DNA from 3 places in the Streptomyces sp. NPDC060064 genome. Region 1 is predicted to be linked to each of the others. Evidence: riboswitches for the same ligand, from Rfam matches in the RefSeq annotation. Region 1 holds a riboswitch; each other region holds the start of a gene.

Region 1 (7,384 bases):
GCGACGTCGCCGGCCTTCGCGTCGCCCGCGTCCGTCAGCCGGTCGATCTCGTCGGCAACGAACTGCGCCTCGTCGTGCTCGGTGTCCGCGACATAGCCCGTGATCTGCGCGCCGGCGCCGGCGTTGGTCCAGAGGTTCTTGGGCCGGCGGCTTTCGTTCCGCTCGATGACGGCGTTGGCGGCGGAGAGGATCGTCTGCGTCGAGCGGTAGTTCTGCTCGAGCAGGATCGTCGTCGCGTCCGGGTAGTCCTCCTCGAACTGGAGGATGTTACGGATGGTCGCGCCGCGGAAGGCGTAGATCGACTGATCGGCGTCGCCGACCACGCAGAGCTCGGCCGGCGGCAGGTCCTCGTAGCCCGTCCCCACCAGCTCGCGTACGAGCGTGTACTGAGCGTGATTGGTGTCCTGGTACTCGTCCACCAGGACGTGCCGGAAGCGCCGCTGGTAGTGCTCGGCGACGTCCGGGAAGGCCTGGAGGAGGTGGACGGTGGTCATGATGATGTCGTCGAAGTCCAGGGCATTGGCCTCGCGCAGCCTCGCCTGGTACATGCGGTAGGCCTCGGCGAGCGTCTTCTCGAAACCGTCGACGGCCTGGTCGGCGAAGGTCTCCTCGTCGATCAGCTCGTTCTTCAGGTTCGAGATCTTCGCGCTGAAGGACTTCGGCGGGAACTTCTTGGGGTCGAGGTCCAGATCGCGGCAGACCAGTGCCATCAGTCGCTTGGAGTCGGCGGCGTCGTAGATCGAGAACGACGAGGTGAAGCCGAGCTTCTTGGACTCCCGGCGCAGGATGCGGACGCACGCGCTGTGGAAGGTCATGACCCACATGGCGTTGGCGCGCGGCCCGACGAGCTGCTCGACGCGTTCCTTCATCTCGCCGGCGGCCTTGTTGGTGAAGGTGATCGCCAGTATCTGGCCGGGGTGCACGCTGCGGGTCCCCAGCAGATGCGCGATCCGGTGGGTCAGCACCCGGGTCTTGCCGGACCCGGCGCCGGCCACGATGAGCAGCGGCGACCCGGTGTGCACAACGGCGGCACGCTGCTGCTCGTTCAGCCCCTCGAGCAGGGCGGCGGGGTCCACGACGGTGCGCGGGGCGCCGTCGCGGTAGTACGGGTCCCGGGCCGGAGGCACGTCGAATGCACCCTGGAAGAGATCGTCCGGGATCTCTTCCGGGGCCGAGTCCTCGGGCGGTGGCGGGTGCTGCTCCGCGCTGGGCTGGAGGTCCGCCAGGAAGCTGTCGTCAAAGAGGCTGCTCATCGCTCTACGAGTCTAGGCCGCCGCACTGACAGCCCGCGGCCGCATTGCGATACGACTCCGACAGCGGATCCGGCGCGACTCGGGCAGCGACTCGGGCAGCGACTCGGGCGACGAGACCGACGAGGAGCCCGACGACGCTGCGCGATCGGGCCGCTCCGCTGCGCTGTCGGGCGGCGTCGGCCCGTGAGCGACTCCTCACTCAGCCGCGAAGGTCACGAAAATGTATCGGACATATCGAACATCAACCTTCACAGCAACCACACGAGTTGGCTAGCGTGCTCGATCAGGCGGCCCGTACCCCCCTGGCGACTCGCGCCGAATCGGGCGGCCTGCGCCGAATTCGAGCTCTCTTCACGGGAGTTCGGAACCGGGGACCCACCATGCACAACCTGGGGTGAATCGGACCGTTCCCCCCTCGGTCCGTAGGGCGACCTTCCGTTCCGCCCGAACCCGACAGCTAACCCGGTAGGCGGTCCACGGAAGAAGGAGATGCCGGCCTTGGCGTCGCATCGCAAACCGCGTACCCGTACCGGAATTGCCGGAATGGCAGGACTACGCACCAACTCCCCCGCCGTCGGGTTCACGACGGCTGCCCTCGCCTCCGTCACCCTGCTGTCCACGCAGAGCGCCAACGCCGCGCCCACCGAGCCGAAGCCCTCCGTCGAGGAGGTGCAGAAGAAGGTCGACGACCTGTACCGGCAGGCCGGCACCGCGACCGAGAAGTACAACAAGGCCAAGGAATCCACCGATGAGAAGCGGCGCGAGGTCGACCAGTTGCTCGACGACGCCGCGAAGCGCACGGACAAGCTGAACGAGTCCCGGCGCACGCTCGGCAACTACGCGGCCGCGCAGTACCGCACGGGCGCGGTCACCCCGACCGCCGCCCTGCTGCTCGCGGACAGCCCGCAGGCGTACTTCGACCAGACACAGCTGATGGACCGGATGACCGACCGTCAGCGCACCGTCATCGACGACTACGAGACCCAGCGGGCCGCAGCCGCCAAGCAGCGAGCGGAGGCGACGAAGAGCCTCGAGTCGCTCACGGACTCCCAGAAGGCGCTGCGCACCAGCAAGCAGGAAGTCCAGGCGAAGCTGAGCGAGGCGCGTTCGCTGCTGTCGAAGCTGACCGCCGAGGAGAAGGCGCGGCTCGCGGCGATCGAGCGCGAGAAGGAGGAAGTGGCGCGTCGCAAGGCCGAGGCCAAGGCCAAGGAGGAGGCGAAGGCCCGCGCCGACGCGGAGGCGGAGCGCAGGCGCCGGGAGCAGGCGCAGCAGCCGGGCGGCGACACCGGCACGGGCACAGGTACGGGCACAGGCACCGGCTCCAGCGGCGGTGCGTACGCGGCCAAGGCCGACAAGGTCCTCTCGTTCGCCCGCTCGCAGATGGGCAAGCCGTACGTCTGGGGCGCCACGGGCCCGAGCTCGTACGACTGCTCGGGACTGACCCAGGCCGCCTGGAAGGCGGCCGGCGTGGATCTGCCGCGCACCACCTGGGACCAGGTGAAGGTCGGCACGCGGATCGCGACAAAGGATCTGCTCCCGGGCGACCTGGTCTTCTTCTACGACGACATCAGCCACGTCGGCATCTACATCGGCGACGGCAAGATGATCCACGCGCCCAAGCCCGGCGCGAACGTCCGCGAGGAGTCGATCTACTACATGCCGATCTACGGCAGCGTGCGTCCGGCATAGCGGAACAACCGGCACAGCGGAACAAGTGGAACGCCCGGACCCGACCGCGCCCGGGCGTTCCCAGCACGGAAGGCCACGTACGGAAGGCCACGGACGGCAGACCACGTACGGCAGACCACGTACGGAAGACGTGCCACGTACGGAGAACGCCGCTCTCACATCGGGAGCGGCGTTCTCACGTCCAGAGCGTGGCGATGAAGATGTTCGCGACCGTCAGTCCGCCCACCGCCCCGAACAGCCCCTTCTCCACCTTCTCCTCGTCCCGCTTCACATACACCAGGCCCAGGATCACGATCAGCACCGCCAGCTTGATGCCGATCTTGAGGTTGTTCACCGCCTGGTCGTCCGCCTGGTTGAGGCCCACCAGCACCACGCCTGTGACCAGCATCGTCAGCGCGCCGTGCAGCATCGCCGGAATGAAGCGTGCCTCTCCCGCGCCTATCGCCTTCATCTGAGTGAGGAAGCCGCCGAGCAGCGACGCGATGCCGATGATGTGCAGGGCGACGAAGACATTGATGAGTACGTCCATGAGGCGGAGCCTAACCGCCCCCATACCACCGCTCTCCGGGCAGGTGGGCCTCGTTCGCCTCATCGGTCACTCCGGTACGGAAATGCGGTCCGGCACCATGGGCAGGGCTCTCACAAGGCGCACCCTCATGTCCACCTTTGGCCAACATCGGTCCTTACGCCTCTTTCCCGTGACCCCCAGGTTTAGCGTCCTCCCTCAGGTGACCGACTCCCCACCGCCGCCGAGTTCCCGGGCGGCCGTCAGTCACCACCGCCGAGAGATCCGGCGGCGGGCCGCTCCCCCTGTGCGGTCCGTCGTCGGACTCCGACTCGGACCGGCAGGGAACGGAAGGACGTGGACGCCCTCGTGGCAGCGCACCGGAAACCCAAGCAGCATCCGCTCACCGGGCCCGCCGCCCGCACCGCCGCCACTCTCGCGCTCGCCGGCGCAGCGACCGCCACCGCATTCGAAGGCGCCGGGCACGCCGAGCCCCGCCTCAGCCCCGCACAGATCAAGGCCAAGGTCGACAAGCTGTACCAGCAGGCGGAGGCCGCCACCGAGAAGTACAACGCGGCCAAGGAGCAGACCGCCAGGGCGCGCGAGTCACTGGACGCGCTGCGCGACGAGGCCGGGCGCAGGACCGAGCGGCTCAACACCTCGCGGAACGCGCTCGGTTCGATCGCCACCGCCCAGTACCGCGCCGGCGGTATCGACCCCGGCCTGCAGCTCGCGCTCACTTCCGACCCCGACCAGTATCTGGAGCGCGCCGCGCTCGCCGAGCGAGTCGGCGAGCGGCACGCGGACGCGATCACCGGCGTACACCAACAGCTGGTGGAGATCGCACGGTTGAAGGCGCGGGCCGACGAGCGGATGAGAGCTCTCGAGGCCCGGCAGACCGAGTTGGCGAAGCACAAGTCCACCGTCCGGGAGAAGCTCGCCGCCGCCGAGCGTCTGCTGACCCGGATGACCGCCGAGCAGCGCGCGGCGTACAACTCCGCGTACGGCGGTACGGGTGGAGCGACGGATGCCCGCGCCGACCGCTCCGCCGTCCCGCGCGGCTCGCTCCGGGCCCCCAATTCCCGTGCCGCGCAAGCCGTCGCGTACGCGTACGGAGCACTCGGCAAGCCCTACGTATGGGGTGCGACGGGCCCGGGCTCGTACGACTGCTCCGGTCTCACACAGGCCGCCTGGCGCTCCGCCGGCGTCTCGCTGCCCCGCACCACCTACACCCAGATCAACACCGGCGAACGCGTGTCCCTCTCTCAACTCGCCCCTGGCGACCTGGTGTTCTTCTACTCAGGCATCTCCCATGTCGGCCTCTACATCGGCGGCGGCCAGATGATCCACGCACCCCGTCCGGGCGCCCCCGTCCGCGTCGCGCCCATCGACCAGATGCCCTTCGCGGGTGCCGCCCGCCCCGTGTAGCCGCCGCAGAGCCCGCGCCGCCGGAGGGACCGCGAACCGCTCGCAAACCGGTTGCCGGCCGCGTACGGAAGTGACACCATCCCCGGCGTCCCAAGATCCCGATCGCGGCAGGAGCCCCCGTGGACGTCGACGTCCAGAACTACGTACGCACGCTCACGCTCCGCTCGCCCGATCACGTCCGCGTCGGCCCCTTCACCGTGCGCTACAACCCCAACTGGGCGATCCCACCGGCCAATTACGCCATCCCCGACCATGGCGCGGAGCCGACCACCGAAGAGGTCAACGCTCTGATCGCCGTCTTCCACGAGCGCGACCGGCAGCCACGCCTGGAGTTCCTGCCGTCGTGCGCGCCCGAGGTCGAGCCCGCTCTGCTCACGGCCGGCTTCACGGTCGAGCGCCGCGCACCACTGCTGGCCTGCACGCCCGAATCCCTCATAACCCCGGCGCCGGTCGACGGAGTCACCCTCACCGAGCCCTCCGACGAGGCCGGGTACACCGCCGCGGCGGGCGTGCAGCATCTCGCGTACGGCGAATCGGGGGACCCGACCGACGGCGAAATCGCCTGGCTGCGCGGGGCCAACGAGGGCGGCGGAGTCGCCGGCCTCGCCAGGGACGACAAGGACGGCACACCGGTCGCCGCGGGCGGCTGCTCCGTCCCGGCCGACGGACTGAGCGAGCTGTGCGGCCTGGCGGTCGCCTCCTCGCACCGCCGCCGCGGCATCGGCGCGGCCCTGTCCGCGTATCTGACGGCCGCCGCCTTCGATCGGGGCTGCCGCATCGTCTGGCTGGAGCCGGGCGACGCGGACATCGAGCGGATCTACGCGGGGATCGGCTACCGGCGGGTCGGCGACAAGACCGATATGTCACTCCAGTAGGTCACCGCTGTCACTCCAGTAGGTCACCGCTGTCACTCCGGCGCGGTCACCGCTCTCACCGTCAGCAGGCCACCGCTGTCACTCCGGCGGGTCACCGCTCCCACGTCAGCAGGCCAAACCGCTGTCATTCCCCACAGGCCACCGCTGTCACTCCAGCAGGCCGCCACCGGCTGCCGCCTGGCCGTTGTCGGGCGCCTGACCGTCCTGGGCTTCATGGGACACCCCGCCAACGCTGGGCCCTCCGCCGCCCCGAGGCGCCCCGGCGTCCACGCCGCCCCGGTGCAGCAGCTGCATCTGCCGCGTCAGCCACTCGAACGCGTAAGGCAGCTCCCTGCTCCACACCACCGGCAGATGCCCGCCCCACGTCTGCCGTACATCCACCTGCGTCGGCGGCTTGGCCACACGCCTCAGCGCGAGCCCCGGCTCATAGCCGTCCGCGCCCTCGCCCATCGCCAGCAGCGACACACGCGGCGGCTTCTTCGCCGACTTCAGGATGTTCAGGACGTCGTTCTCGTGCCGCAGCTTCGGGTCCGCGCCCGTCAGCGAGCCGCGCTCGACGGCCGGGTCGTTGTACCCGGAGAAACTGACGGCGGCGCTGAAGCGGTCGGGGTGGGCCAGGGCCAGTTTGGCGGCGCCGTGCCCGCCTGCCGAGTAGCCGGCGATGGCCCAGTTCTCCGGGTTCGGGGAGACCCGGAAGTTGTCGGTGACCACCTTGCGTACGTCGACGGTCAGCCAGCTGTCCGCGTTGACCTCGCCCGGTATGTTCGCGTACCCGGCGTCGGACTTGCCGAGCAGCATGGTCCGCGGCGAGACCAGGATGAAGGGCGCGACCTTGCCCGACTCGATCAGCGGCTGGACCTTGTTCTGGAACTTCAGTGCCTTGAACCAGCTCTTCGACGTACCGGGGAAGCCGGAGAGCACCTCGACGGCCGGGAACTTCTTGTTGCGGTACGCGGGATCGTTGTACTGCGGAGGCAGCCAGACGTACACCTCGCCCGACACTCCCGATATGGAGCCCTTGAGCGAGGTGCGCAGCAAGCCGCTGCCGAGCTGAGGGTCGTCGACCTTCTCGAACTTCAGCGGAACCTTGGGCAGCGAGGAGATCTGCCTGCCGCCGGTGCCGCTCGGTCCGAGGTCGATCGCCGAGTCGACATGGTCGGTCGTGCCGAGCAGATCGTCCCAGCTGTCGTAGAGACCGTTGGCGTTGTTCACTGCCACGAAGACCACGAGCACGGCGGTGGCCTGTGCGAAGAGCACCATGAACAACCGCCCGGCGCCCCGCACCACAGCGGGACCGCGCAGCCGGCTCCACAGCAGCAGCGGCAGCAGGACGGCGATCACGACCAGGACGATCGTGATCAAGAAGAAGGTGTGCCCCGTCAAATTCATCACGCAAAACAAGAGGTGAACTCGGCGCAACTGGTTGCCCGCCTATGTACCAGTTACCTCACAACGGAGACTAGACGAGACGTCGGGCGGTCGCCCATCGGGTCAGTTCGTGCCGATTCGAGAGCTGAAGCTTCCTCAGGACCGCCGACACATGCGACTCCACCGTCTTCACCGAGATGAACAGCTGCTTCGCGATTTCCTTGTACGCGTAACCCCGCGCGATCAGCCGCAGGACTTCCCGTTCC
Region 2 (7,384 bases), on a different contig from region 1:
GACAGCACAGCTGCGGCGGCATTCCGACCGCCCATTCATCCGCGCACGGTTCGCAGCGGGCACGACCCGGCACGGAGTCCGCGACCAGCTCGGCACCTTCCAGAACGGTCCCGGCACAGGCCAGTTCGAAGCAGAAGGAGAGAGCGTCGGGGACCACTCCGGCCAACTCGCCGACCTGGAGGCGTACGGACGTCACCGCGGTGACGCCGCCTGCTTCGGCCGCCGCCTGCTCCACCTGGCCGACGACAGCCAACGCGATGGACATCTCGTGCATCGCTCTCCGTCCTGGCACTGGCCGACCGCCGTCGAACGCTCTGGGCCCGGTGGGCGTCGCCCGCCCGCGCAAGCTGAGCGCTGGGGCCGTTCGGCACCATTACAGGCCGGGACCCGGCGGCGGGGAGCCCGGCACGCCGACGCCACCCGGCCGCGTACACCGTTCGGGGCAGCGGCGGAAGCCGTACCGGTCTCGGGGTGCACGTCGCCACAGCACAGCCCGGCCGGGAGGGTGGCTCCAATTACCACCTAAACGGACAGAACATACCCATAGGGCATTAATGCATGCATAGGTTGAATGTAGGGATTGAATACGCACTCCGGGAGCGCGGTTCCGCTTCGAAGTGTCCGGAATGGGCGTTTGCTCGACATTGCTCCCGACATCCATTTTGCGGGAAATCACGCGACTTGTCGTGCATTTTCGCGGCGCCGTGGGGCAGACCGTCCCGCATCGACGCTCGTGATATGGGTCACGTCCGTGACGCTGCGCGAAGGGCGCCGGCCTGGCTCAGTCCCGTGCCCCAAAAGGAAAGTTGAGTTCCCCGCCCTCGGTGGATCACGGGATTTTCCGCGGCAGAATCCGCCGCGTGGATTGCAGTGGTGAATTCAGGGCTTGTTCCATCCAGCCCTTTTCGCTTACGGTCACCGCAATCCGGACGGAACGCCGAATCCTGCCGCCGTCCGGCAAAACCCACCCACTTACGTACGGCAGGAGCGGGGGACCCAGGTAAGCCGCCGATCCGGAATCCGGAACGGCTCGGGGTGAAGTCGCATTCCTACTGCGGCCGGGCATCTCCAGCCCGAACCCGACAGCTGACCTCGCAGGCGACGGAGAGGAACTCGCCATGCCCGCAAAGGGTAAGCATCGCCGTCCCAAGTCCAGCCCGATCACTCGGGGTTTCGTCGCTGCGGGTGCGGGAGGTGCCGCACTCGTCCTGCCGGTGATCGGCGCGACCACTGCCGGCGCGGCGCAGCCGACGGCGCATCCCTTCACAGCTGAAAAGGCTGTGGCGCCGACCGTCGCGAGCACCACGCCCGTAGCCGCGAAGAAGGCCCTGCCCACCACCTATTCCGTCGTTGTGGGCGACTCCCTTTCCAAGATCGCACGGGCGCACTCCCTGAGCGGCGGCTGGATGCAGCTGTACAAGGACAACCGGCGGGCAATCGGTAGCAACCCTTCGCTGATTCACGCGGGTCTCAAGCTGTCGGTCGGCAAAAAGGCCAAGGTGACCCCCAACACGTCTGCTCCGGACGAGCGGGCCAGCCGCTCCGCGCAGAGGAGCACGCTGGCCACCAATGGCGCCGCCACCACCGCGAAGCCCGCGACCTATTCGAACAACCTCGACGGCTGGATCAGGGAGTCGCTCGACGTCATGGCCAAGCACGGCATCCCCGGCTCGTACAACGGCATCCACCGGAACATCATGCGCGAGTCCTCGGGCAACCCGCTGGCCATCAACAACTGGGACTCCAACGCCGTGAAGGGAACCCCGTCCAAGGGGCTCCTCCAGGTCATCGACCCGACGTTCCGTGCCTATCACGTGCCCGGCACGTCGATGAACAGCTACGACCCGGTCGCCAACATCACCGCCGCGTGCAACTACGCCGCCGCCAAGTACGGCTCGATCGACAATGTGAACGGCGCCTACTGACGCCCGGTCACCTCAGTCGCGTCACATCCTGCGGATGCGCAGATAGCGCATGAGGTCCGGCAGGGCCAGCCGGACGACGGCGGCCAGCGCAGTCGCGGCAGTAGCGGCGGCCGCGCCACCGATGATCGTCTTCTTCATGCTCTTCTCCTCACTTCGCAGCCTCGCCGACCGCAGCCGGTGGCGCGGACGGTTCCTGCTCGCCGTCCCGCAGCAAGCCCATGATCAGCCGTACGGCCTCCGGCACCGCGGCGGCCACGGCCGGACTGAGACCGATGCCTTCCTCCACACCGGCGGGTTCGCATCCCACTACCAGGATGCGCCGCGGCGGCCGCGCGCCGGTGCCGGCGCAGAGGGTCTCCAGGAGAGCCAGGACCGCGTCGGGGGACATCCGGTGACCGTCCAGCAGCGCGTTCCGGGGCTCGATGCCGCCCGCGCCGTCGGCTTCGATCAGATACACCGTGCCGGGTTCGCCGCCGCGCGCCGTGGCATCGACCAGGACGAGCGTGTCGTAGCCGTCGAGAAGCTGATACGCCAGGTGTACGCCCCGTACGCCGATGTCCACGACCTCGGCGTGCTCCGGCAGCTGTTCCGCGGCCAGCCTGCGCACGGTCTCGACGCCGAAGCCGTCGTCGCCGAGGAAGATGTTTCCGACCCCGGCGACCAGAATCCGGTCGTTGTTCCGCTCAGGACGTGTCATGCGTCCTCCAGGGGGGCGACCTCGTCGGGCTGGAAGTACAGGAAGCGGCCCTGCTCGCGGCGGATGTCGGCTCCTGGATCGCCCTCGACGGTCACTGCCAGATGCACTGCCCCGTCCACGTCGTGCAGCACCGCCTCGACCCTGGCGCTGCGGCCGTGCAGGAACAGGTCCTGTGCGTCGGTGCGCCGCAGGCCCGGGCGCAGCAGCACGCGGCTCCCGGCCCCCAGCGACCGGCCGTCCACGACGACCCGGTCGCGGGCCGGGTCGAAGCCGGAGTCGCTCGCCGGGTCCCACCACGGGGTGCCCGGCGCCTCCACGCCGTATTCGTCGGTAAACCCGCGACAGGCGGGCGGCGGGGGGGCGTCCGACGCGTCGGGGCCGGTCACCTCCCGTAGCGCACGCACCGCACCGTGCAGGCGCTCAAGGACTTCAGGGGGCATCGAGTCGGCCAGGTCGATCACCGCGCCGGCCCGCTCGTCGGTGCCACGAGCCTCTCGCTTCTCCTCATCGGTGAGGGCTGCGGTGCGCAGCGCGAGGATCTCGTCGATCTCGGTGGCGTCGTAGAGAGCCCCTGGGCTCTCCGGGGCGATGGCGGGGTGGTCCTCCAGGATGATCGGGGAAGACAGCACCAGGTCCGCGCGGCCGGGTTCGCCGGCGAGGACCGGCCAGGTGTGCAGGTTGCGGCAGGACGCGATCGCGCCCTTGGCCCACTCGGGCGGATCCGTCATCGACAGGAACGACCCGGCGCTGAGGCCCATCAGCAGATGCGCGGCGACCAGCGAGCGCGGCAGCGCCGCGTCACGGTCGGCCGTGCCGTCCGGCGGGCTCCAGCTGCTGGTGTTCTCCACGACAGCGGTCAGACGCATCACCCGGTAGGGACCGTCGAGGTCACGTGCGGACAGCCGCACGGCGCCACTGATCTCCTCGCATCGGCGAATCAGCCGGCCCACCGTCCGGCCGGTCGCGTCCAGGACGGGCTCGGTCTCTTCGCGGGCAGGGCGGGTGAAGGGAACGGTGACACCGTCTCCTGCCAGCTCCTCCACGTCTGCGAGCACCTCGACACGCTCCTCGACGCCCTCGTCCCAGGGCACCAGGACGCGGTCCTCGAGGTGGAGTTCGCGCACCGTCTCGAACCCGCCGTCCTGCCGGGCCTGTTGCACGGTCCTGCGCCGGGCGTGCAGGAAGCGCACCTCGACCGCCAGCGTCGCGCCCGCCTTCGGTTCCATCAGACATTCGGTGTGCTGGAAGTCGTGCTCCTGGCACTCGGAGCCCCAGGCGGGCGGCACGAGCACTCCGAACTGCCAGCGCAGCCGGTTCTTGGCCGCCGAAGCACGGTACGGGTAGAGCACATAGCCCTCGAAGAGGACCGCGTCGGCCACCTGTCGGGCGACGGCGAACCGGGCTTCCGTCGCCGGTGCGAAGGCAGTTGTCGTCAACGTGCCGTCCTTCCGGTAGCGCGTGGCAGCAGCGCTCGGTCCAGGGCGTGGACCGGCTGGGGGTCCGGCGTGCCGGCCTCGGCCAGCAGGGCCCGGACGGCCGCCTCCCAGGAGGGATGTGCCCGCCGCGAACGGAAGGCGAGCAGCGCGTCCATGGTGTCGCGCGGCAGCCGGATCCAGCCGCAGCCGGGGAAGTGCTGCTCGACCATCTCCTGCCACACCTTTACCGGCATCCGGAAGGCCGCCTCCCGGTCCCACGGCACGGGTTCGACGCGGAAGCCGCCTGCTCCGGTGAATGCCGTTCCGGAGAACAGCATGAGCAGCGGCACCTCGCCCGCCTCGAGGGCGTTGAAATACCGGGTGGCGGCGACGTCCATGTCGTACGTGCAGGGGACGGCGAGGTCGGTTTCCGTCTCTCCCGTGAAGCTGGGAACCATGTGCGAGACCTGGGCGAACTGAACCGGCTGAAGCGTGCTGCCCCAGCGTGAGCGCTCTCCGAAGAGGTCGGCCAGCCCATCGGCCTCCGCGGGAGCGTAGCCGCGCCGCGCGGGTTCGATACGGATCTGGCAGCGCAGGGCCAGGGCGTGCACGCGGGCGTTGTCGGACGCGGTGATGCGCAGCCTGAAGACGAGTGTCGGACCGGCGGCGTACCGGTCGGCCCGTACGCCCGTACACGTGAAGGCGAACTCCGTCATGGCCGGTCCGCCCCCTGCACCACTTGGGCGCGGCCGCCGACATGGGCGAAGAAGGCCTCCAGATCGGCCCGGGCCTCGGCTCCGCCGTCAAAGCCCTGCCACAACAGGCGCATGCGGCCCACCAGTTCGTAACAGATGTCGATCGGGACGAGGTAGCACTCGGCCCGGCCTTCCACCCGGCGCAACAGGAGCGCCTCCACATCGGGTTCGAGGAGCGCGGCCAGTCGACTGCCGCCCAGCACGGTCTGCCATGCCGACGGGTCGAGTTCACTCTCGGTCGCGCCGGCGGGACTCGGGTAGAGCGCGACCAGGCGGTCGAGCGCCGCGTTACGGAAGAAGAAGGCGACGCCGACCGGGATCTGCAGAACTTCCCACGCGCTGTCGTCCAGGCGGTGGTCCGGGTCGGCCAGATAGCGGTCCGGCACCGCCCGGAAGCGGCCGCCCGCGGCACCGGGCCGCTCGAACAGGAGGGAACACGGGACGCAGGCGCAGGCAAGTGCGCGTTTCTCCGTGTCCACCAGGTGGCGGTGGCTGTTGTCGGCCACCGCCACTCCGCACAGTTCGCAGCGCTCCTGCCGGGGTGGCCGCTCGGTCAGAAACCGTCGCAGGCCGCGCAGTTCACCGGCAGGCCCAGGAGGCTGTGGCCGGAGCTGGGGCGCGCTCACCGCGTCTTCGCCACGGCCGGTCCGGGCGCCGTACGGGACGTGGGAGCCTTCCCGATCTGGAGCAGCGCCGGCTCCCGGGCGGTGGCGCCCGCCTCCACTTCCACAGCCGTCACCTCAGGCGCGAAGCAGGTGAGGGCGTCCTCGACCGCCTGCTGTGCCGACGCAGCTGTGCCGGCGCAGCCGCAGCCCGCACCACCGGCAGACCGCAGGCGCAGCGTTGCGGAGGAGTCGTCGAAGCCCGCTACCTCCCAGGCATGGTCACCGGCCGCGTCCAGAGCACGAGCGATGCGCGTGGCGGTGTCCTCGGGGTGCAGGTCGTGCAGGACCAGCAGGCTCGAGACCAGTTCGTCTCCGAGCAGGCCGGCCAGGGGGCTGCCCGGGGATTTGCCGGCGGCGGGGGCATCGAGCAGCCGGACGATCCGGGCCAGACCGGCGCCGTAGAAGTCCATCAGGACCCTGACCAGCTCCTCGGCCCCGGCACACGCCGATTCGTCGCCGGTGGCGGCCAGTCGGTCGAGGACTTCTTCCACGCGCCGTCCTGCCTGCTCCGCGTTCATGACCCGGTGGGCAGCATCGGCCGGCGGGGCGGCGGTGGGGGCTGCCGCGCTCATCCGGAAAGGCCGCTCAGGCCGGTGGGTACGTGCATCGACTTCACGGTCTTTCCGCCGCCGACGTACATGTGAACGCCGCAGGGCAGGCAGGGGTCGAAGCTGCGCACCGCGCGCATGATGTCGATGCCCTTGAAGTTCTCCGGGGAGTTCTCCTCGAAGATCGGCGTGTTCTGCACGGCGTCCTCGTACGGGCCGGGCGTGCCGTAGGAGTCGCGCGTGCTGGCGTTCCACGGAGTCGGCGGGTACGGGTGGTAGTTGGCGATCTTCCCGTCCCGGATGACCATGTGGTGGGAGAGGACACCGCGTACGGCCTCGGTGAAGCCGCAGCCGATGGACTGGTCCGGCACCTCGAACTTCTCCCAGGTCTGGGTGCGGCCGGCACGCACTTCGTTCAGCCCCTTCTCGGCGCAGTGCAGGGCGATGGCCGCGGCGTAGGCCTGGAAGTAGGTGCGGGCACGGTTTCGTTCCAGCGCGTTGCTCCAGCGCGGGATCTTCCACTCGAAGGTGGTCTCGGGCTTGGTCATCGTGCGCGGCAGGTTGATGACGACGCTGTTGCCGGTGGCCTTGACATAGCCGACGTCGACGAGCCCGGACAGCGCCGTGGACCACAGGCGGGCGAGGGGGCCCCCGCCGGTGTCCAGCGGCAGGTAGTCCTTGCCGTCGAACCAGCGGGGGGACATCACCCAGCTGTACTTGTCGTTGAAGTCCCGCTTCTGAGGGGCCGGGATGGTGTGCTGGTTCCACGGGTGGCGCGGGTCGACGGGGTTGCCGAGCGGGTCGTGGGTGACGAACTGCTCCTGGCCCTGCCAGTCGTCGTAGTACGAGCTGCCCAGCAGGATGCGGATGCCGAGGTTGATCTCGGTGAGGTCGTTGGTGACGAGCTTGCCGTCGACGATGACGCCGGGGGTGACGAACATCTTCCGTCCCCAGTCGGTCATATTGGCGTAGGTGAAGTCGCAGTACTCGGGGTCGTTGAGGGCGCCCCAGCAGCCGAGCAGCACCCGTCGGCGGCCGACTTCCTCGTACCCGGGCAGAGCCTCGTAGAAGAAGTCGAACAGGTCGTCGTGCAGGGGGACGACTCGCTTCATGAACTCCACGTAGCGCATGAGGCGGCTGAGATAGTCCGTGAAGAGCTGAACGGAGGCAATCGTGCCGACTCCACCGGGGTAGAGCGTGGAGGGGTGCACATGGCGGCCCTCCATGAGGCAGAACATCTCCCGGGTGTAGCGGCTCACCTGGAGGGCTTCCCGGTAGAACTCGCCTTCGATGGGGTTGAGTGACCGCATGATGTCGGCGATGGTGCGGTAGCCGTGGTCCCCGGCGTGCGGCGCCTCGGTGCGCTCGGCGAGCTCGAG
Region 3 (7,384 bases), on a different contig from region 1:
CGCGATCAGCCCGGAGCACGCGGAGAGACCCGCGGCCTGCGCCTGGTGCACCGTGTCCACCCGGTCGGCGTAGGTGTGGGTGGTGGTGATGTCCCCGTATGTCCCCTCGGACGTATTGAGGTTGTGGTTGTACGCGTCGGCGCCCGCGTCCCGCAGCCGCTCCGCCTGCCCGTCGGAGAGCAGTCCGAGACAGGCACAGACCTCGACGCCCTCGTTCTGCTCCTTGATCGCCTCGATGGTCTTCGAGACCCGGTCGACATCCCGGTCCGTCGGGCCACGGCCGCTCGCGACCAGGCAGACCCGCTTCGCACCCCCGGCCACGCCGGCGGCCGCCGCCTGCGAGGCCTCATCGGGCTTCAGCCAGGTGTACTTGAGGATCTCCGCCTTGGACCCGAGCCGCTGGGAGCAGTACGAGCAGTCCTCGGGGCACAGTCCCGACTTCAGATTGACGAGATAGTTCAGCTTCACCCGCCGTCCGAACCACTGTCGGCGCACCTTGCCGGCCGCGGCCACCACTTCGAGCAGATCGTCGTCGGAGGTCGCCAGCACGGCGAGCGCTTCTTCACGGGTCGGCAGCTCGCGCCGCAACCCCTTCTCCACCAGCGTGTTCAGCAGGTCCATGGTCCAGATCCTGACGTATGGCACATGCCGCGGCCAAGGAGGAACTCCACAACAGAGCATGTTTGAGGTGTGTGCATGGCCACATCCGTTCCTCGAGCCGGTCCGGCTAGGGTCTGTGCGCTGCCTACAAAAGGACCGGACCACCATGCCCCAGGATCCTTTCGAGTGGATCGACGACGAGTCGCGCCGCCGTGAGCGCGCCGGCCTCGTGCGTACGCTCCGGCCGCGCGCCGCGGACTCCGAGCTGCTGGATCTCGCCAGCAATGACTATCTGGGCCTGACCCGCCGCCCGGAGGTCACCGAGGCGGCAGCCGAGGCGGCCCGCCGCTGGGGCGCGGGGGCCACCGGCTCCCGGCTTGTCACGGGCAGTACCGCCCTCCACGCCGAGCTCGAGCGGGAACTGGCCGCCTTCTGCGGATTCGAGGCCGCCCTCGTCCTGTCGTCCGGGTATGCCGCCAACCTCGCCGCCGTGACCGCGCTGAGCGGCCGCGGCTCACTGATCGTCTCCGACGCGGGCAATCACGCCTCGATCGTCGACGGCTGCCGGCTTTCGCGCGCGGAGACCGCGGTTGTCACGCACGCCGATGTCGATGCCGTACGCAAGACACTCGACGCGCACTCCGGGCAGCGGGCCCTCGCGGTCACCGACTCGGTCTTCTCGGTGGACGGCGACGCCGCGCCCCTGCCCGGCCTCGCCGACGCCTGCCGCGAGCACGGCGCCGCGCTGCTCGTCGACGACGCGCACGGTCTCGGTGTACTCGGCGATGGCGGCCGCGGAGCGCTGGACGCCGCGGGCATCGCGGGTCACGACGGCGTCGTCGCCACGCTGACCCTGTCCAAATCCCTCGGCAGCCAGGGCGGAGCGGTCCTCGGCCCGGCGCGGGTCATCGACCACCTGGTCAACACCGCGCGCACCTTTATCTTCGACACGGGCCTGGCTCCCGCCGCGGCGGGAGCCGCCCTGGCGAGCCTGCGGCTGCTGGGCCGCGAGCCCGAGCTGGCCGGCCGGGCCCGCGCGGTCGCCGGGATGCTTCACCGCAGGCTGACGGAGGCCGGTCTGACCGCCGCACGTCCGGACGCGGCCGTGGTCTCCGTGCGGGCGCCGTCACCGGAGGCCGCTCTGCGCTGGGCCGCCGACTGCCGTACCGCCGGACTTGTCGTGGGCTGCTTCCGGCCGCCGTCGGTGCCCGACGGCATCTCCCGGATCAGGCTCACGGCACGGGCGGATCTGACGGATCAGCAGGTCGAGTCGGCGATCGCCACGATCACCGGGACCGCGCCGGTCAGTTGACGCTCCCTTCGTGGAGCGCGCCGAGGAAGCGCGACCAGGCCGCCGGGGAGAAGCGCAGCGCTTGACGCGCGATGTTCTTCGAGTCCCGTACGGCGAGAGTGTCGTCGGGCAGCCGGGCCGCCTCGACGCAGTTGTTCATTCCCGTGCTGCGGCTGCTGCGCCGCCACGTTGAGCCGTCCTGTGCGAGGCAGTCGGACATGGGGGGTGCCTCCCTACGAGCCGTCACTGATCCGGGCGATGAGATCCAATGAGTCCTCGGGTGCAAGGGCCCGCGCCTGCATCGCGTGGAAGGCGGCGCAGTACACCTCGAGGTCTTCCTTCCGCTCGAGGTAGAGGCTACTCGTCAAGTGGTCGAGAACAACCACGTCCAGATCAGAAGTGTTCGGAAAAGAGAAAATAACGAAAGGGCCCGTGAGGCCGGCATAGCCGCCGACCGAGAACGGCAGTACCTGCAGCCGCACATGGGGCAGTTGTGCCGTCTCCGCCAGCCCTCGTAATTGTTCGCGCATCACCCGCCGGCCCCCCACCTCGCGCCGTAGCACCGCCTCGTCGAGCACCGCGCTCAGCTCCAACGGCTTCTCCGCGCGGAGTACCGACTGGCGGGTCAGCCTCACCTCCACCAGCGAGTTCACCGTCGTGGCGGGCAGATCCGCCAGCGCTGCCCGGGTCACCGCGCGCGCATAGTCAGGGGTCTGCAGCAGCCCGGGCACCACCGAGGTCTCCAGCGTCCGTGCGGCGCAGGCCTGGTCCTCCAAACTGATGAAGTCCCGGTACTCGGGCGGGAGCAGCCCGCGGTACGCATGCCACCAGCCGCTGCCCATGCCGTCGGCCGCACCAGCCAAGGTCTCGAGCAGCGTGCGCAGTTGAGGGTCAGCCACTGTGTACACATCCAGCAGCAGGGTCACATCCGACGCCTTGACCCCGCTGATACCGGTCTCGATCCGGCTCACCTTCGACTGGTGCCAGCCGGCGAGCCGTGCGGCGTCCCGGCTGGTGAGGCCCGCGGCCAGGCGCAGCCTCCGCAACTCCTCGCCGAGCTTGCGGCGGCGTACCGCGGGACCGTGCTGCATCGCCCGCTCCTTCCCGTCCTTCCGGCTTGCTGTCCTTCCGGCTGTACTTCCGTCGCACTGACCTTCCGGCCGGGACCAAAGTGCGAGTCTCTGCCCAAATACGGTCTCGCGTAGCAGAGTTCACTGCTTCGAGCGACAGATATATGCATATCTTGGTGGATCGCCGCCCTCGACGGCACGATCAGTGGCACTCTGGCGCGAAGCGCAATCCGTGGCCGCCCTCGCATTTCATCCGCTACGAGTCGGAGCCGGCCCGGTGGGAAAGGGACAGCGTCGCCATGGCAGACCATCAGGAAGCCTCCGTCACCCTGCCGAGCGATCCAGCCTCGGTCTCCGCCGCCCGGAAATACGCCACAGACGTCATCGCCGAATGGGGTCTGCCCATCGAGACCGAGGCCGTCGACACGGTGCGGCTGATCGTGTCCGAACTCGCCACCAATGCCGTCCAGCACACCTTCGGCCAGTCGCCGACCTTCACCGTGGACCTCCGTCTCGATCGGGACGAGCAGCTTCGCATCGGCGTCACCGACAGCCACCCGCGCTGGCCGCAGCGGCTGCCCGCAGCCGTACGCCAGGACAACGGCCGCGGCATGGTGATCATCCGCAGTCTGACCGCCGAGTGCGGTGGAGAGCTCTCCGTCGCACCGACCCCCGAGGGCGGCAAGACCGTGTGGATCGCCCTGCCGTGGATCGTCCCGGTCCAGAACTGACCACCGCTGTCCGGTCGTCAGCTCCCCGCGCGGCCGAACGCGCCGCGCAGCAGGGCCCGCAGCGAATCGGCCGCCGGGGACGATTCCTCGCCCCGGTGCGCGACCGAGATCGTTCGTCGGAAGTCCGCCGGTTCCAACTGCCGTACACCGAGCGGCGTAGCGGCCATCGCGGCGACCATCTCCGGCACCACCGCCACGCCGAGCCCCGCACTGACCAGTGCGCACACCAGCGCATAGCCGGGTGACTCGACCACCACAGCGGGAGTCGCCCCGGCCCGCGCCAACGCTCCTTCCACGCCCTTGCGCGGCGGATGCGAGGGTGCGCTGCTGATCAGCGGCTGTCCTGCGAGATCGGCCACCGGCAGCCTGCTCGAGCCGCCCGCCAGCGCATGACCGGGCGCCGTCACCAGCACCAACTCCTCCACGAGCAGTGGTTCCAGAACCACCCCCGACGGCGGTGGAGCCGGCTCGGCCGGTTCGTACGCATGCGTCAGCGCAAGATCGACCTCGCCGGCCGCCACCGCCAGGACGCCGCCCGGCGGCTCGTACTCCGCGACGGTCAGTTCCACATCCGGATGGGCCCGGCGGAAGGCGCTCAGAACCGGCGGCAGCAGATGGATGCCGACCGTGGTGAAGGTGCCGACGCGCAGGCGTCCGCCGGAGAGACCGGCCAGCCGCGCCAGCTCGTGCCGTGCTCGGTCCATCTCGTCCAGCACTCGGCGGGCCCGTGCTGCCAGCAGCTCGCCCGCGGCCGTCAATCGTGCCCCGCGATGGTGCCGCACCAGCAGGGTCGCCCCCGCCTCCCGCTCCAGCTTGGCCAGCTGCTGGGAGAGCGCGGGTGCGGTGTAGCCCAGTCGGGCGGCGGCGCGGGTGATCGAACCGGCCTCCGCGACCGCCACCAGCGCCGCCAGCCGCGTCGGGTCGTACATGCCACCTCTTAAGCATTGCTTTAGGCAGACCATGAAGATTGCAAGTACACGTTAAGGCCTGTGCGGGTCCAGGATGGCGGGCATGGACGCACAACTGGTTGCTTTCACCGGGGTCGCCGCGGGCATGGTCGCCATGCCGGGCGCGGATTTCACCGTCGTCGTACGCAACGCCCTCGCCTCCCGGCGTGCGGGTGTGGCCTGCGCCGTCGGTGTCGCGGGGGGACTGCTGGTGCACACCGCGCTGGCGGTCGCGGGACTCGCGGCTGTGCTGGTCGCCGTGCCGGTGCTGTACCGGACGCTGCAGATCGCGGGCGGGGCCTATGTGCTCTACCTGGGTGTACGGGCGGTGCGCGGCGCACTGCGTCCGCAGCTCGCCGTGCAGGACCCGGAGGCCCGGCCGGCCGGCGGCACGGGGCGCAGTCTGCGGCAGGGCTTCCTCACCAACGTCCTCAATCCAAAGGCGCCGGTGCTCTTTCTCAGCCTGCTCCCGCAGTTCGTGCCGGACGGCGTTCCGGTGCTGACACGCACTTTCCTGCTCGCCGCCGTCGTCGTCGTACTGGCTCTGCTCTGGTTCCCGCTGGTGGCACTGCTGGTGGACCGCCTCGGTCAATGGCTGCGCCGCCCGCGCACGACCCAGGCCGTGGAAGGCGTCACCGGTGGGGCCCTCACTGCGCTGGGCGTGACGCTGCTGGCCGAGCCGCTGGCGCACTGAGCCTTTGGCCGGCCCGGTACGCCGGTCGCCGACAACCGTCGACGACCGGCGGACCGTGAGCGATCAGCCGAGAGCGGCGGGACGTGAGCGGTGAGACGTGAGCGGTGAGCCGCCGGTCGTCAGCGCACCCGGCCGTACCAGACGCGCTTCGTCCAGATCTTCTCCAGCCGCACCACGCTGCCGGTCTTGGGCGAGTGCCAGATCTTGCCGCCGCCGGCGTAGATCCCCACGTGGTAGACGGAGCTTCCGGAGTGGAAGAAGACCAGGTCCCCGCGCTGCCGGGAGGCGGCCGAGACATGCTTGGTCCTGTTGTACTGCTGCTGGGCGGTGCGTGGCAGCTTCTTGCCGACGTTCTTGTACGAGTAGAACGTCAGGCCCGAGCAGTCGAACCGGTGCGGGCCCGAGGCGCCGTACCTGTACGGCGATCCCCTCTTCGATGCGGCCACTTTGAGTGCCTTGCTCGCATAGGCCGTGGCCGCGTTGGCTTCGGTAGTGGCGCCCGGCGCCACCAGTGTGCCGCCGACGGCGGCAAGAGTCAGGGCCGATACGGCACCCGCCCGGGACATCATGGTCAGAGACGGGACATGAATCTGCGCAGTCATGCGCAACCCTTCGTCAACCGCCTGTGAAGGATGACCTGTCGGGTTCGGACGGACGAAGATGCCCGGCCGCTGATGCGGCTTCACCCCTAGGGACGACCGGACTGCCCGGCCACCCCGTCCTGCTTGGGTCCTCCACTCCTGCCGATGCACTCCTGTCGACCAGACATCCGGAGCGGCGGCAGGACTCAGCGTCCGCCCGGACCGCCCCGCCGAGGTGGCGGGGGCTTGTCGTCCCAGGGATCTTGACTCATGCCATGCCGGATTTCCGTGCGAAACGACGGTATGTGAGTCTCGTCACCCCTGACCTGTTCGGGTGGACAGGGCCGTTTCGGTGATCGGTCCGCGACGCCTGACGAACGCCTTACCAGCAGCGGAACGGCTTATTCCGCTAGATCGGTAGTCGGGTTGCGCAAGTTGTGCGGTACCGCCGTTTGGATCGCGACTACACCGAATGAGGGAGGCCGCGCGGTACCCCGATGGCGGTAGACGGGAGTGGAGGATCCGTCAACTCATGGAAGCGGGCGGCATCGTCACCCGGCCCGCCCTGCGCTCGCCGTCGAGCACTCTGAGCGCTTCGGCGAGCGTCGCCGCATGCACTTCGCTCTCGCCGCGCATATGCATCAGCGTCAGCGCGTCCTTGAGCGCGGCGGCCCGGCCGAGCAGGGCCTGCGCCGCGCGCAGTGCGCCGTAGGTGTGCGTCGCGCGGGCCGGGTTGATCCGCCCCAGCAGATCGACGACCTCGAGATAGCTGTCGATGAAGTCGGCCTCGGCGCGGGTCAGTGCGGGCAGCGGCGGCAGTTCGGGTGGCAGCATCGGGGGCTCACCGCGCACCGGGGTTGATGAGCGAGGTCTTGCGGTTCTTGATGACGTGGTCCACCAGTCCGTACGCCTTGGCGTCCTCGGCGTCGAAGATCTTGTCGCGCTCCAGATCGGCGGCGATCCGCTCCGGGGTCTGGCCGGTGTGGCGTACGAGCATCTCCGCGAGTTGGGCACGCAGCCGCAGCAACTCCTGTGCCTGGATCTCCAGATCGGACGGCCGGCCCCACAACTGCTCCTCGGTGGCGGGCTGCTGGACGACGATCCGGGCGCCGGGCAGCGCCATCCGCTTGCCCGGGGCGCCGGCGGCGAGCAGCAGTGCGGCGGTTGAGGCGGCCTGGCCCAGGCAGGTCGTCTCCACGTCACAGGTGACCACCTGCATCGTGTCGTAGATCGCGGACATGGCGCTGAGCGAGCCGCCGGGGGAGTTGATGTACAGGCTGATGTCCCGGTCCGGGGCGGCGTACTCGAGATGCAGGAACTGCGCGATCACGTCGTTGGCGGAGGTGTCGTCGACGGCGGTCCCGAGGAAGATGATCCGCTCCTCGAGCAGCTTCGAGTACGGGTCGCGGGTGCGGGATCCCGCACTGGTGCGCTCGGTGAACTCGGGCAGGACGTAGCGGGCGGCAGGGC

What was found. A riboswitch is a leader RNA that binds a small molecule or an ion and turns the genes downstream of it on or off. The one in region 1 is predicted to bind cyclic di-AMP.
Region 2: it holds a riboswitch for cyclic di-AMP, as region 1 does, so the genes downstream of both, ACFWDI_RS08085 (transglycosylase SLT domain-containing protein) here and ACFWDI_RS14905 (NlpC/P60 family protein) in region 1, are expected to answer to the same signal.
Region 3: it holds a riboswitch for cyclic di-AMP, as region 1 does, so the genes downstream of both, ACFWDI_RS17710 (C40 family peptidase) here and ACFWDI_RS14905 (NlpC/P60 family protein) in region 1, are expected to answer to the same signal.

Annotation. Positions count from the first base shown of each region.
Region 1 covers NZ_JBHWWF010000010.1:178,778-186,161, forward strand. The annotation lists gene pcrA (DNA helicase PcrA) at 1-1,253, opposite strand, end outside; cyclic di-AMP (ydaO/yuaA leader) riboswitch at 1,576-1,740, shown strand; gene ACFWDI_RS14905 (NlpC/P60 family protein) at 1,743-2,942, shown strand; gene ACFWDI_RS14910 (hypothetical protein) at 3,118-3,471, opposite strand; gene ACFWDI_RS14915 (NlpC/P60 family protein) at 3,805-4,875, shown strand; gene ACFWDI_RS14920 (GNAT family N-acetyltransferase) at 4,995-5,750, shown strand; gene ACFWDI_RS14925 (alpha/beta hydrolase) at 5,898-7,112, opposite strand; gene ACFWDI_RS14930 (LuxR C-terminal-related transcriptional regulator) at 7,210-7,384, opposite strand, start outside.
Region 2 covers NZ_JBHWWF010000005.1:14,967-22,350, reverse strand. The annotation lists gene ACFWDI_RS08090 (hydrogenase maturation nickel metallochaperone HypA) at 1-274, opposite strand, end outside; cyclic di-AMP (ydaO/yuaA leader) riboswitch at 926-1,114, shown strand; gene ACFWDI_RS08085 (transglycosylase SLT domain-containing protein) at 1,119-1,925, shown strand; gene ACFWDI_RS08080 (hydrogenase maturation protease) at 2,074-2,622, opposite strand; gene ACFWDI_RS08075 (hypothetical protein) at 2,619-4,058, opposite strand; gene ACFWDI_RS08070 (DUF6084 family protein) at 4,055-4,753, opposite strand; gene ACFWDI_RS08065 (DUF5947 family protein) at 4,750-5,361, opposite strand; gene ACFWDI_RS08060 (hypothetical protein) at 5,415-6,029, opposite strand; gene ACFWDI_RS08055 (nickel-dependent hydrogenase large subunit) at 6,026-7,384, opposite strand, start outside.
Region 3 covers NZ_JBHWWF010000013.1:142,451-149,834, reverse strand. The annotation lists gene bioB (biotin synthase BioB) at 1-621, opposite strand, end outside; gene ACFWDI_RS17740 (8-amino-7-oxononanoate synthase) at 767-1,912, shown strand; gene ACFWDI_RS17735 (DUF397 domain-containing protein) at 1,905-2,111, opposite strand; gene ACFWDI_RS17730 (helix-turn-helix domain-containing protein) at 2,125-2,982, opposite strand; gene ACFWDI_RS17725 (ATP-binding protein) at 3,261-3,692, shown strand; gene ACFWDI_RS17720 (LysR family transcriptional regulator) at 3,710-4,621, opposite strand; gene ACFWDI_RS17715 (LysE family translocator) at 4,704-5,333, shown strand; gene ACFWDI_RS17710 (C40 family peptidase) at 5,453-5,935, opposite strand; cyclic di-AMP (ydaO/yuaA leader) riboswitch at 5,939-6,123, opposite strand; gene ACFWDI_RS17705 (hypothetical protein) at 6,440-6,748, opposite strand; gene ACFWDI_RS17700 (ATP-dependent Clp protease proteolytic subunit) at 6,756-7,384, opposite strand, start outside.